2 regions of the Planococcus dechangensis genome follow, and region 2 is predicted to be linked to the other one. Evidence: riboswitches for the same ligand, from Rfam matches in the RefSeq annotation. Region 2 holds a riboswitch; the other holds the start of a gene.
What was found. A riboswitch is a leader RNA that binds a small molecule or an ion and turns the genes downstream of it on or off. The one in region 2 is predicted to bind preQ1.
Positions count from the first base shown of each region.

Region 1: it holds a riboswitch for preQ1, as region 2 does, so the genes downstream of both, queC (7-cyano-7-deazaguanine synthase QueC) here and queF (preQ(1) synthase) in region 2, are expected to answer to the same signal.

Region 1 is NZ_JBHSGL010000016.1:73,025-80,242, forward strand. Features, by position in the region: gene sppA (signal peptide peptidase SppA) at 1-171, shown strand, start outside; gene ACFO5U_RS16705 (RDD family protein) at 186-749, shown strand; gene tpx (thiol peroxidase) at 786-1,292, shown strand; gene ACFO5U_RS16715 (class I SAM-dependent methyltransferase) at 1,344-2,267, shown strand; gene ACFO5U_RS16720 (universal stress protein) at 2,393-2,812, shown strand; gene ACFO5U_RS16725 (zinc ribbon domain-containing protein YjdM) at 2,897-3,223, shown strand; gene queE (7-carboxy-7-deazaguanine synthase QueE) at 3,299-4,006, opposite strand; gene queD (6-carboxytetrahydropterin synthase QueD) at 4,003-4,428, opposite strand; gene queC (7-cyano-7-deazaguanine synthase QueC) at 4,425-5,087, opposite strand; PreQ1 riboswitch class I at 5,095-5,138, opposite strand; gene ACFO5U_RS16745 (NADP-dependent oxidoreductase) at 5,243-6,184, shown strand; gene ACFO5U_RS16750 (universal stress protein) at 6,224-6,724, opposite strand; gene ald (alanine dehydrogenase) at 7,022-7,218, shown strand, end outside.
Region 2 is NZ_JBHSGL010000002.1:286,460-293,677, forward strand. Features, by position in the region: gene ACFO5U_RS01965 (aminoglycoside phosphotransferase family protein) at 1-929, opposite strand, end outside; gene ACFO5U_RS01970 (cytochrome P450) at 1,138-2,466, shown strand; PreQ1 riboswitch class I at 3,756-3,803, shown strand; gene queF (preQ(1) synthase) at 3,900-4,394, shown strand; gene ACFO5U_RS01980 (queuosine precursor transporter) at 4,407-5,039, shown strand; gene ACFO5U_RS01985 (endonuclease/exonuclease/phosphatase family protein) at 5,092-5,943, opposite strand; gene ACFO5U_RS01990 (endonuclease/exonuclease/phosphatase family protein) at 6,040-6,801, opposite strand; gene ACFO5U_RS01995 (MerR family transcriptional regulator) at 6,893-7,218, opposite strand, start outside.

The sequences.
Region 1 (7,218 bases), on a different contig from region 2:
TTTAATTTGAATGGTGAAGTATTCGAGTACGGAGTAAGCAATGACTGGACTTCCCTATTCGCCATGAAGGCAGGCTCTTTCTTCGGCATGGATATGGAAACGAAATTGATCGCGGATATGCTAACGCAAAACAGCGGACCGCGTATGATGTATCTTTACGGTGACAACTAAGGAGGTGGAGAAGCATGACAGATCACGTCAATACAGACCTTGAGCCTCAACCGGCTGCGCCGTCGGTTCGGCCTGCTGACAATGTGCTGTTTTATGAACGGAGGCCAGCCGGATTTTGGATGCGTTTTTGGGCATACTTGATCGACATCCTGGTCATTTCCGCTGTTTCTTCCATCGTCATCCTGCCGCTGTTTGCGCTATTCGGATGGGAGACATCTGGTAACGCATGGTATGCGCCGTATGCGATTTTGACGGCGATGGTGTTCTATGGCTATTTCGTCTTGATGACGAAATTTTTCGCACAAACTGTCGGCAAAATGATTTTCGGTTTGCGTGTCATTTCGTTGAAAACGGAAGATTTGACTTGGTCGACATTATTGTTCCGTGAATGGATCGGCCGCTTTATCTCGGTGACGATTTTGCCGTTATATTGGATTGTCGGCTTTACCCCGCTTAAGCAAGGGGTACATGATTTTATCGCCGATACAACGGTCGTCCATGAGGAATCTTACCGCAAACGCGAGATGGCAAGAACCCGTTTGGAAGGGTCTCGGTTGCATGAAAGTGAAAGCATTTAGTATGATAGAGTTAATTTGAAAAGGGAGGCGTTGCAATTGGTACAAATCACATTCAAGCAAAACCCTGTCACATTGCCCGGAAATGAAGTGAAAGTGGGCGAACAGGCACCGCATTTCACGGTATTATCCAATGGCTTGGAGCCGAAAACTTTGCAGGATTTTGAAGGGAAAGTACGTTTGATCAGTGTTGTTCCATCACTTGACACCGGAGTTTGTTCGGATCAGACGAAACGCTTCAGCGAAGAAGCGGCTGCTCTCGGCGACAACGTAGAAGTGCTGTCGATTTCCTGTGATTTACCGTTCGCACAAAAACGCTGGACGGAAATCAATGGCGTTGATTCGATCACGACATTGTCCGATCACCGCGATTTATCGTTCGGAGATGCATACGGCTTAACGATGCAGGAACTTCGCTTGTTGGCACGCTCCATTTTCGTCGTCGATGAAAATGATAAAGTGGCTTATGTGGAGTATGTATCCGAAGGCACTGATCACCCGGATTACGATAAAGCGATTGAAGCAGTAAGAGAACTGACCAACTAATACAAGAAACCCACTCTCCTGGAGTGGGTTTTATCATGAGGACGGAGATTTATGAATTCATCGATGGAAAGCATTTTTACCATGATCGACAACGAAACGGTGTCGATCCAGAAGCAGCAGGAGCTGTCCTATTTGGAAAGCCTGCTCACCACGACAGAAAGCTGGCTCGACGGGCAATTGAGCGTACCTACAGGCGGAACAAAAGAAGACACCCGCAAAGCCATTCAATTGGCGATTTTAAAAGGCATGAAAGAGCATGTCCAACCTCATCACCAAATGACGCCGGATGCGCTAGGCCTACTCGTCGGCTATCTTGTCGAGCTGTTTGTCAAAGAACCGCAAGCGACAGTGCTCGATCCGGCGGCGGGGACCGGCAATCTTTTGTTCACGGTCATGAATTATCTGGATGGCCGCATGACGGGAACAGCAGTCGAAATAGACGATTTGTTGATCCGCCTTGCTTCGAACATCGGCAACTTAATCGAGCAGCCGGTAACATTTTATTTGCAGGACGCCTTGCAGCCATTATTGATCGATCCGGTCGATTGTGTCGTATCGGATTTGCCGGTCGGCTATTATCCGGATGAACAAATCGCATCGGGCTTTGAATTGAAAGCCCAAGAAGGCATGTCCTATGCGCATCATTTATTTATTGAACAATCGCTGAAACATACAAAAGAAGGCGGCTATTTATTTTTCGTTATCCCTAAAAATATATTCGAGTCGCCGCTTGCCGGCGATTTGCATAGTTTCCTGAAACAGCAGGCACACATTCAAGCGGTGATGGAATTGCCGGACAATATTTTCAAGCATGAAAAGCATGCAAAGGCTATTCTCGTGCTGCAAAAAAAACAAGAAGGCTTGAAAGCACCGAAGGAAGTCTTGCTCGCACGCGTTCCAAATATGTCCAAGCCTGAAACGATGGCGAAGTTTTTCACGCAAGTCAATGCATGGTTCAAAGAAAATAAAGCATAAGCTACAGGCCGGCTCAAATTACAAGAGCCGGCCTTTTTCCGTTTTGCGGACAAGGCAGGAGTTTTCCAGCGGATGGCGAATAGCGTAGAAAGATGGATAGTAATCAGATGGAAAGGAGTGGGAGTATGTACCAACATATATTGCTGGCGGTCGATGGGTCCGATAACTCAATCCGTGCTGCAAAAGAAGCGGCCAAACTTGCTTCAGCGACTGAGGGGGCGGAAGTGACGGTCGTCTATGTATCGGATTACAAAGAAGACCAAAACGAAGTGATTCATGATGCATCCGCAATGGAGTTCGATTTGGCACGGCGCAAAAAAATCCAGCCAGTAACTGAGATGATGGATCGCCTAAAAGTGTTTTATCAAGTGGAGGTATTGCACGGAATTCCCGGCCCTTCTATCGTCAAGATGACGAAGGAAACCCCATACGATTTGGTCGTAATCGGCAGCCGCGGATTATCCCCGATCCGGGAAGTGATGCTTGGCAGTGTCAGCCACAAAGTGGTCAACCATGCAGAATGCCCTGTCCTTGTCGTTAAATAATGGAGCACTGATAAACCTTGGACCGTCTGGTATAATGAACTAGACATGCTGAACGATTAGGCATAATTATTGGAGGATATAAGAATGGTGCAATTGCCGAACTGCCCGATATGCGGTTCTGAATATGCGTACGAAGATGGCGATATGCTCGTCTGCCCAGAATGCGCTCATGAATGGAATCCAAACCTTGAAGAAGTGGAGACTGTACGTGATGCAGTAGGCAACATTCTTAAAGACGGAGATGCAGTGACGGTTATCAAAGATTTGAAAGTGAAAGGCAGTTCAAACACATTAAAAATCGGCACCAAAGTGAAAAGCATCCGTCTGGTTGAAGGCGACCATAACATCGATTGCAAAATCGATGGATTCGGCGCGATGCAGCTGAAATCCGAGTTTGTCAAAAAAGCATAGCCGATTTTGGGTGCATCAAGAAAATAGCAGCAAGCAAAAAGGGTGTTCATCTAATGGATGAACACCCTTTTGCGCTTACACACCGCGTTTGTTGCCCCACAGCAATGTATGAAGCTGTGGCAATACTTTGGCGTCGTTCATGACAGTGGAAGATAGATGCTGGTCGATCAACCATTGGTAACGTTCCAGTAAATGCTGTGTCAGCTTTTCATCGTCGGTAGTCGCTGTATCGTCGTTCCCGACTTGCAAAAAGAACGGAAATGCCGGGTAACGCAAGTGAAGCTGTTCGGCAAAGAAAAAATCCTCTTCGTCGAAGACAACGACTTTTAAGCTGGCTTTGGCTGAAGAAAGTTTTCCAAGCATCGCATCCAGTTTCGAGTAATCTAAAATCATCCCGGAACTGGGTGGCTTGGGAGAAACGGTGACCTCGTCGATTTCCAATAGCCAATCTTGCCAGATGCTTCCTTGCGTTTCGACCGCTGTTTGCCAGCCATTCTCCTGGCATAAGGCGACCAATTCGCCAATGCCTTTGTGAAGCGCCGGATTGCCGCCGGATAAGGTGACATGGGAAAATGCCTGTTTTCCGAGTTCGTCCAGTTGATCGGCAATATCCGGTGCGGTCATCATGACGCTTTTTCCTGTTCCGTCCCACGTAAATTTGGAATCGCACCACGAACAAGAATAATCACAGCCCGCAGTCCGTACGAACATCGTTTTTTGCCCCATGACCATGCCTTCGCCTTGGATTGTCGGGCCAAATATTTCCATTACCGGAATCTTCATAATGACTCCTCCTTCGATGGGCGATAAACGACATAACTTGTCGGGGTTTCCCGGACTATGACCTGGAGGCAGCGCGGCTGGTTGTCGGTCCCGTCGAGCATTTTTTGTGTCATGAGAAATATTTGTTCCGCGAGTTGTTCAGTCGTCGGAAACGTTTCGGTGAATTCGGCGTGGTCATTCAACACCGTATGGTCATAGCGTCTATGGATCAAGTTTTTCAACTCTTTAAAATCGATTAGAAAACCGGTCGCATTCAACTCGTTGCCACCAATCGTGATATTAAGTGTATACGTATGGCCGTGCATGCGCGCACACTGTCCCGCTTGTTCTGCAGGGATATAATGGGCTGCAGAAAAATGCATGTCTTTATTCAATTCAAAGCGAAAAGCGTGTGCGACTGAAGGATAAAATTGCTGCATCATGACTCGTCACCAGCTTTTTCGCCTAAGTATTTAGCTAACCCGTCATTCCGCAGCACGCATGCTGGGCATGTTCCGCATCCTGAAGCGGCTACCCCGTTATAGCAAGTCAATGTTTCGGTTTGGACGAATTTCAAAGCGCCAAGCTCGTCGGACAATTCCCAAACGCCTGCTTTATCGAGCCACATGAGTGGCGTATGGATGATGAATTGCTTGTCCATCGCCAAATTCAAGGTGACATTCAGCGAGCGGATGAATGTATCGCGGCAGTCGGGGTAGCCGCTGAAGTCGGTCTCGCTGACGCCCGTCACCAAATGACGCGCACCGAATGCATCGGCATAGATGGCGGCAAAGGATAAGAACAGAAGATTGCGCCCCGGCACGAATGTCGAAGGCAAGCCGTCCGTTTGGCCCGTTACGGTGATTGAATCGCGCGTCAAGGCGTTAGCGGACAATTGATTGATCAGCCCGAGGTCGAGTACTTGAAGCGTGACGCCGAGTGTTTCGGCAATGCGTTTGGCGTGATCGATTTCTTGGGCATGGCGCTGCCCATAATCGAAAGTGACAGCGAGCACTTCTTGAAATTGTTCAAGTGCCCAAAACAGGCAAGTGGTGCTATCTTGTCCGCCGCTGAATACAACGACAGCTTTTTCATTCTTCATGACTTACAGCTCCTTAGTTTTTTTGAGAGGGAGTTTGCGAACCTCTTTATGAAACAGTTTCCATAATAGCATAATTGAAATACCAATGGCGCTTTTTCGTGTGTAGTAAAGCCATAAAAGGGTATAGATAACTAAAATGGAAGGGGTGGCTGCGAGTGAAAGCGATTGTCATAGATCAGTATGGAGGGAAAGAGCAATTAAAAGAACGGGATGTTGAAACACCATCCATTGCCGAAAATCAAGTGCTTGTCGAAGTGCATGCGACCTCGGTCAATCCGATCGACTGGAAGCTGCGGGAAGGCTACCTAAAAGACATGCTGCCTTGGGAATTTCCGATTATTCTCGGATGGGATGTAGCAGGCGTCGTCCGCGAGATCGGTTCGCAGGTCACTCATTTCCATGTTGGGGACCGCGTGTTTGCCCGGCCAGCGACGACGCGTCAAGGCACCTACGCGGAATTCGTGCCGGTTGATGAAAACTTGCTGGCCCGAATGCCGGAAATCATGAGTTTTGAACAAGGGGCCGCTATTCCACTGACCGGGCTCACGGCTTGGCAATGCCTGGTGGAGATCGGCCATATTAAAAAAGGCGAGAAAGTACTGATCCATGCTGGTGCAGGCGGCGTCGGCAGCATGGCTATCCAAATCGCCAACAGCATCGGCTGTTTTGTAGCGACGACAGCGAGCGATAAAAACGACGAACTGGTCACTTCACTCGGTGCGAATCGCGTTATCGACTATCACGAAGAAGATTTCTCGGAAGTGCTGGAGGATTTCGATTTTGTTTTGGATACGATGGGTGGAGAAACCTTGGAGAAAAGCTATGGCGTATTGAAGCGTGGTGGCAGGCTCGTCAGTATTGCAGGACAGCCGGATGAAACAAAAGCAGAACAATTCGGCATTTCCGTCAACAGCTTCTGGCTGGAGCCGGACGGTGCGCAATTGAGGAAACTCGCTGATTTGTTCATCACTGGGGAAGTGAGGCCGGAGGTGGGCCATGTGTTTCATTTGACGGAACAAGATGTCCGCCAAGCGCATGAATTGAGTGAAACGCACCACGCCAGAGGGAAGATCGTCATCAAGGTGAAAGAAACATAAAAAGCACGCGGCATCAATGGCCGCGTGCTTTTGTTTGTCTTATTCCGGTTTGCCGGAGCGTTCTTCCGAATAATAATCATCCGGTGCATCACTTTGTGCCTGGTCCGTACGTACGACGAGCACATCGCATTTCGCAGAGCGGACAATATGTTCGGATACGCTGCCGATTAGGAAGCGTTCGACAGCATTCAAGCCGGTCGCACCACAAACGATCAAGTCCGCTTCAACTCTTTCTGCAAGTTCACGCGGAATCATCGTTTTCGGAGAACCGTAATCAACGACGATGTTGACTTTTTCAACGCCGCCAGCCTCGGCTTCTTTTTTATAATCCCCGAGCAGGTCTTCAGCAAACTTTTGCGCCCGGTCTGCAATCGAGCGGTCATAGGCTTCGATAGCGGCGAATGAACGGGTATCGATAATATTCACTAAATTCAATGTCGCATGGTTCCGTGTGGCGATGCCGATGGACTTTTTGAAAGCCCATTCCGCTTCTTTAGAACCGTCTACCGCTACCATAATTTGATTATACTTTAATGTCATCTCAGCATTCCTCCTTTGTCTATACTGTAACTTTCGAGGCACATGTGAATTGTTCCTCCCTAATCGATGAAAATTCTTAAAATTTTTATAATTAGTTTTTTGTTAATTATTGTGAAATACTTTTAGATCTTGCATTCTGCGGCTTCGGCTGAAATTCTACCAATAAAAATATATCTCTTTTATAAAGAAAATAAGAGAGCACAATTCAAAAGAATCTGGTAGAATGGATGTGGTTTCAAATACTGAAAGATTGCATCATTTTATTATTTCACACACAATATATTGGAGGGTTTTGCAATGCGTATCGGTGTACCGACAGAAGTTAAGAACAATGAAAACCGCGTGGCGATGACACCTGCGGGAGTAGTCAACCTGGCACTATTTGGCCATGAAGTTTACATCCAATCCGGAGCGGGACTTGGCTCAGGCTTCACGGATGCAGATTATGAAACTGCAGGTGCTGTGATCGTTCCAACGGCAGAACAAGCGTGGGA
Region 2 (7,218 bases):
AAATCGTCGAAGCGCTCCATCAAACTCATCAAGTATTCATCTAAGCGGAAGCGCACCAGCTCATCAGACAAGCCGCTCATTCCGAACGCCTGCCAGCCCGGATACACGGCGGGCGAACCGTCCAGCGTGTCAACGAGCGACAATAAATCCCAATATGGATCGTAGGTGAACGAAGGCCCTGCATAATACTCATATGCCAACAAAAACTCATTGGCGACTCGGGTGCCATACAATTGCGCCAAATTGACGCGGCAATGCCCGACATCTACTCCTGCAGGTCCACGGCAAGCATTGGCCCAATCGACGACTGCGCTGACTTGGCCATCCTCCCACAGCACATTGCCTGGATGGTAATCGCGATGGATCAGGCGATAATCTGCCGGCGGGCCACCTGCAGCGACAATGTAGAAAGCTCGCATCCAATCCCCTTCAACGCGTGACCATTTCGGGCGCTCAAGCCGGCGGGCATCGTTATAGGCGAAATATTCATAAGGAAAGCCGCTTGCTTCATGCCGATGAATATTAGCTAAAGTTTTGGCAAGTCCATCCAGCCAAGCGCGGTCATTTGCGGGTGGCAAGATGACACTGCCTGAAACTTTAGTCATCAACACAGCGGGCATGCCGCATGCGGTACCGCTTTCATCAAACGCCACTATAAGCGGCGCAGGAATTCCCGCCGCCGCTGCAAGTTCCAAACTCATCGCTTCGTGCTTTGCCAAATCCGGCTCCTGGTCCAGCCATTCCCCTTTATGGTGAAGGCGCAAGACGACACTATGCTGCTTCCCATCTTTCGTCGCAAAAATTTCATAAAGCAGTGAAGAAGTCCCACCTTCTAATGGCTTGGCATATTCAAGCACTGCTCCTTGCCAGTTCGACTCAACCCAGTCGAGTGCTTGGCGGGACAACCCGCCGAATACGTTTGCTGTCATCCTTGACGCTCCTTTCAGCCTATCTATTGCATTAAGTGTACCATGAAAAAACGCCTACTCCAGCTTTTTGATACGCCTTATTCTGATAATTCCAGAGGCATGTAGGGCGTTTATCAAAACCGTGGAAGGGTATGGTTTTTTACAATGACCTTATTGACAAGCAGGAGAGTTCTCCTGCATTGAATATATTCAAGAGGAGCTGACATCCATGAAAGTGAAGCACCCGATACCGAAAACGAAAGAACTGGATAATACTTTGTCCTTGATGGGCGAAGGGTTCGACTTCTTGCCAGGACGCCGCAAAGAGCTCGGCTCAGATATTTTTGAAGCCCGTTTGCTCGGCAAAAAAGTCATCTGCATGGCCGGCGAGGAAGCCGCAGAAATCTTTTACAACAACGATCTCTTTAAACGCGGCGGAGCTGCTCCGCTGCCGCTTGAGCAGACCTTGTTCGGCAAAGGCGCAGTCCACGGACGCGATGGCGAGGACCATCATCAGCAAAAGCGCATGTTCTTGTCGATGATGACGCCGGAGCGCTTGGAAGACGCCAAGCGCATGGCGATTCAAGAACTCGATGCAAAAGCGGAGCAATGGCAGCATATGGACGAAGTCGTCTTGCTCGATGAGATTGAAGAAATCTTTACCCGCTCCATGATTCACTGGGCCGGCCTTCCAATGAAAGAAAGCGAGGTCAAGCAACGGACTTGGGAGCTCGTCACCATGGTCGATTCGTTCGGGCTGACAGAAGGTCGCTATCTTGAAGGCATGAAAGCACGCAAACTCCATGAAGAGTGGCTCAAGAAAATCATCAAAGAAATCCGCAAAGGTGAATACAATCCACCGCCTTACACGGCAGCTTATATCATCGCCCATCACCGCACGCCTGATGGCAAATTGCTCGACCTCAATACCGCAGCGGTCGACTTGAACAATGCTTACCGCCCGATGATTGCGACAGCCTATTTCATCGTTTTCGGTGTCATGGCGATGAACGACCATCCGGAAACACGCGGCAAACTACAAGCGGATAAAGACAACTACAGCCATAACTTCGCGCAGGAAGTGCGCCGTTATTATCCTTTCGCGCCTGTCATGGCAGCGATTGTCAAAAAGGATTTCGTATGGCAGGACGTTCATTTCAAAAAAGATATGCGCGTCATCCTCGATTTGTTTGGCACAAACCGCCACCCGGATTCTTGGGACAACGCCGACGAATTCATCCCGGAACGCTTCAGTACATGGGATGGCAGCCCGTTCTCCTTCGTACCGCAAGGCGGCGGCGACCATCATACCGGACACCGCTGTGCAGGTGAGTGGATGACTGTCATGGTCATGCAATCGTTCTTCAAATACTTTGCGGAAAACTTGAACTATACCATTCCAGAACAAGATCTCTCTTACGACATGTCCCGTATGCCGACGATGCCGAAGAGCCGCTTGATTTTAAAAGACGTGAAGAAAGTGAAAGCCCGCCCGGACAATGTGTTCTATCATGAACAGAAGAATACAACTGTGCAATCAGGGTGCCCGTTCCATTGATAATGAAAGGTTAGAGATTCTGTCTCTAGCCTTTTTAATTTGCTGGAAAAAAGATAGCGAGGATTTTCTTGTGAAATTGTTCCTGTTCATTAGTTGAGCTTCATTTTAGTATTCGCCGCCATGCTTCGGGTTGGCCTCTTGCCGCAAGCCAAGAAGGACGCTTGTCTTACGGCGTCGGCTCACCCGTGTGCGCTTGGCGGCTTGGAGATTTCATTGATTGGGGTGCGTGTAGATAGATCTGCTTCTATATAAAGTTTCCGGCTAGTGTGGGAATCGCTTCCCGGATCGGGCGAATGTGAGGATAGCGAGGGTTTGCTTGTGGAATCGTTCCTGTTCTTTAATTGAGCTTGATTTTGGTAGTCGCCGCCCTGCTTTGGGTTGGCCTCTTGCCGCAAGCCAGGAAGAACGCCTGTCTTCCGGCGTCGGCTCACCCGTGTGCGCTTGGCGGCTGGGAGATTTCATTGATTGGAGTGCGCGTAGCTAGATCTGCTTCTTTATGGAGTTGTCGGCTAGCGGGGGAATCGCTTCCCGGATCGGGCGAATGTGAGGATAGCGAGGGTTTGCTTGTGGAATCGTTCCTGTTCTTTAATTGAGCTTGATTTTGGTAGTCGCCGCCCTGCTCTGGGTTGGCCTCTTGCCGCAAGCCAGGAAGAACGCCTGTCTTCCGGCGTCGGCTCACCCGTGGCGCTTGGCGGCTGAGAGATTTCATGGATTGGGGTGCGTGTAGCTAGATCTGCTTCTTTATGGAGTTGCCGGCTAGCGGGGGAATCGCTTCCTATGACGCAGTATCTAGCAAATTGGTGCCTGAACTAGAAATCTGGTTAGTGGATTAGAACTAATTAGGTTTTATTCATAGCCAAGATGACTTGAGCTACAAAGTAGGATGCTTTTCTCCATTCGACATTGAATGGATTAAAGAAATTATCCACCACTTTAAAACTAGAGACGGAGTGGAAGGGGACGACGCCTGGGGGACTGCGCGGGCTGGCGAGACAAATGTGCGATGCTCTTTGCCGCACATTGGCTCAACACCCGCCCCACACCCGGGCAGCTGAAAGCGCGACGTCCTGTCGCATCAGTTGCATGACTCGCATCCTGCGAGCCTCAAGCAGCCCTCCTGAAACGCAGTCGAAAAGTGGAAGCTTTTTCAATCACTTCTTTTCATTTCACATGTCTTAACTTATTAACTATATGATCCGCAACTTGCAGATGCTAAGCTCCAACAAACCAACAATTGACAGAATCGCGTCCATCTTATACGATAAGGCAGGAAATTAAATAACCCGGCAACGGGAGAGGTTCATAGCATTCCACCCTCTATAAAAAACTATGGATTTTGAAATCAAGCCGAATCCACATGCGATTCGGCTTTTCGTTTGTCCGAATTTTTTATAGCTCTCCCCCAGTCGGCCATTTTGAAGGAGGCCACACATATGGCAGGAAGAAACGAAGATACACTCGAGCATTTGTCTTTGCTCGGCAACCAGAACACACGCTACAAATTCGAATACGATCCAGGCATCCTAGAAGCGATCGACAATCTCCACACGCGCGACTACTTCGTTAAATTTAATTGCCCGGAGTTCACCTCGCTGTGCCCGCAAACCGGCCAGCCGGATTTCGCGACGATTTACTTGAGCTTCATCCCCGATAAAAAGCTCGTCGAAAGCAAAGCCTTGAAGCTATATTTGTTCAGCTTCCGCAACCACGGCGATTTCCATGAAGATGTCGTCAACATCATCATGAACGACTTGATCGAATTGCTCGACCCGCGCTATATCGAAGTATGGGGCAAATTCACCCCGCGCGGCGGTTTGTCGATCGATCCATATACAAATTATGGCAAGTCCGGCACAAAATACGAAGAAATGGCGACGTACCGGATGATGAATCACGACATGAACCCGGAAACGATCACCAACCGTTAAGGAGATCCGCTCATGTTACTTTATTTGAATGGCGCCTTTGTCGGTCTTCTCATTTTATCGAATATCCTTGCTGTTAAGTTGTTCTCCATCAGTGAATGGGCGGTGCTGCCGGCTGCGGTCATCGTCTACGTCTTTACATTCCCGATCACCGATACGATCGCCGAAGTGTACGGCAAAGAAGCGGCGCGCCAGACGGTCATGGCTGGATTTTTCACTCAAATCGCTGCATTGGTGTTCATCTTTTCCGCCATCCATTTGCCATCCGCGCCGTTTTTCGCGGACCAAGAAGCGTTTGAATCGATTTTCTCCGCCGGGTTTCGGGTGACGCTGGCAAGCCTGGTATCTTATTTCATTAGCCAAAACTTGGATGTCACCATATTCCACAAGTTGAAAGCACGCAATGGCGAATCCAAGCTATGGCTGCGTAATAACGCGTCGACCATGGTCAGCCAATTGGTTGACACCGCCATTTTTATCACCATCGCATTTTACGGCACGATGCCGCTCGCAGCCTTAGTGGCGATGGTTTTTACGCAGTATTTGTTCAAGTGGGCCGTCGCAGCAGCCGATACTCCGCTCGTTTATTTGCTCGTCAAACTTGCACGCCGATCGAAAACTGCAAGTCAAAACAGCTTCGCTCAATAGCCTAAAAACTAATAATGCCGCCATCCGTTCCTGGATGGCGGCATTTCGTATATTAGTTTTTTTGATTAAAGGGCTGTGTAACTGGCAGTAAGACAGCAGCCTGATTGTTTTTCTTCGTCCATGCAAGCTCCGCTGCAATCGGCAAATGATCCGATGCGGCCGTTTCGATCGTTTGCGCACTATGCACTTCGAATCCATGGTCGGCAAAAATATAATCGATCCTTGTCATCGGACGGAACGATTCACCGGTTTCATTGTTTTCGTAAGGAGATGGGTAAGTGTTCGCATCGCCATTTTTCGCTTTCAAAAAGACATCTGTCAGCAAACGGTGTAAGGAATGCAAATGCCGGTGAGACGGCGGCGCATTGAAATCGCCCGCAATGATTTTTGGAAAATGGCTTTTCCCGGAGATGTCCAATAATTCCTGCACACTAACTTCAAGCTCTTCATCTTTCAGCGACAAATGAGTGTTTAATACTTTGAGGTACGTTCCATCCACTTCAATAACTGCCTCTAGCACACCGCGTTGTTCATTGTTGTAAACTTCGGTGACGACTTGTGTCAAAAAGTGGTTTTCTGCATACTTGATCGGATAGAGGCTTAATGTGGCATTGCCGTATTGGCGGTTCGGCCGTTCATTGTTATCCGAGGCCTGATTGAGATTGGCGCCGTATGCAGCATACATCCCGAGCCGTTCAGCAAGCCATTCGACCTGATCGATATAAAAACTCCGGTCTGAAAAATAACGGTCGACTTCCTGCAATGCCACAATCGTGGCACCCGACTCTTCAATGACGCGCGCGGTTCTTTCCAAATCCACTTTGCCGTCCATACCCATTCCGTGTGCAATATTGAACGACATCACTTTAACTACTGGTCTGTTACTGTTGGCTTCGCTGTGCATGCGAACCTCTCCTTTTCATAATGAAACGAATCAGTGGCAGTTGCATTTGTTCTCCTAATTATAGCAAGGATGGCGCTTTTGTAAGTTAAAAATAGGTTAAAAATTGTTAGAGTTTTGTAAATTTTTGAGTTTTGCCACAATTGGGACGTGATCGGAAGCCTCGCTCGACACTGTCCATGCATATTCGACTGAAAAATGCGGTTCATGGAAGATATAATCGATTTTCTTGCCGTGGTCGCCTTGCTTTTTATACGTTTCTGGGTGAGGCCCCATGTGGCCGAACACCGTGTGGAAATGTTGCGTAAAGCGTTGGATATGTTTACTTTCTGGCGCAGCATTAAAGTCGCCGACCAAAACTTTCGGCAAGGAATTATTTTCGGTGATTGCCAAGATTTCCGTTAAGTTGCGTTCTACTTCCTCATCACTCAGCGCTAAATGGGTATTGTAAAACGAAAAACGGAAACCATCGGCGTCAATCACCGTTTCCAACAGCCCGCGCGGCTCAAAATCTTCGGGATGTTCTTCGACAGAACTCAAATCATGGTTGGTCGATGAATAAATCGGATAACGGCTTAAAGTCGCGTTGCCATACTCGCGTTCATACTGCTCTTTGCTCCCCGTGCGATGGATTAAATTCGGCCCGTAAGCCATTTCCATCCCAAGCCGCTCCGATAGCCATTTCGCTTGGTCCACGAAGCCGCTGCGGTCCGAGAAGTTACGGTCCACTTCCTGCAGGCCGACGACGTCAACCTCGCCTTCTTCAATCGCCTTAGCTGTCAATTCAAGGTCCAGCTCGCCATCAAACCGCTGACCGGATGCGATGTTGAAACTCATTACTTTTATTGTTTCCAAGGCCATAGCCGTTCCCCCTTTTTTCTACTGCATTCCCTGAGCAAAGTGGCTGAAACATGACGCAACGAAAAAACAGCCGGCCGCGGCCAGCTGTTTTCTATGATGACTTTCCTGTGTAGACTGCGATGGCCGCATGCAAAAATTGGGCAGCACCGACGCCCGCTTTGTCGTAATACGCAGTGAACCGTTCATCTGCAACATACATCTCTGCGAGCCCCTTGTGCGCCTCGGGATTATAAGAGCCCCAAGTGAAGCTCAGCCATTCCCGGTGCAAAGCGGCGATCTCCTGCCCCGCTTCACCTGCCGGGTCGGCATGTGGCAAAGCAGCGGTGAGCTTGTCTAAAATGTCTTGCTCGAGTTTGCGGAATGCCTGATACTGCAGTTCAGTCATGTTGAGCATTTTGGCGTTCGATGCATCCACCA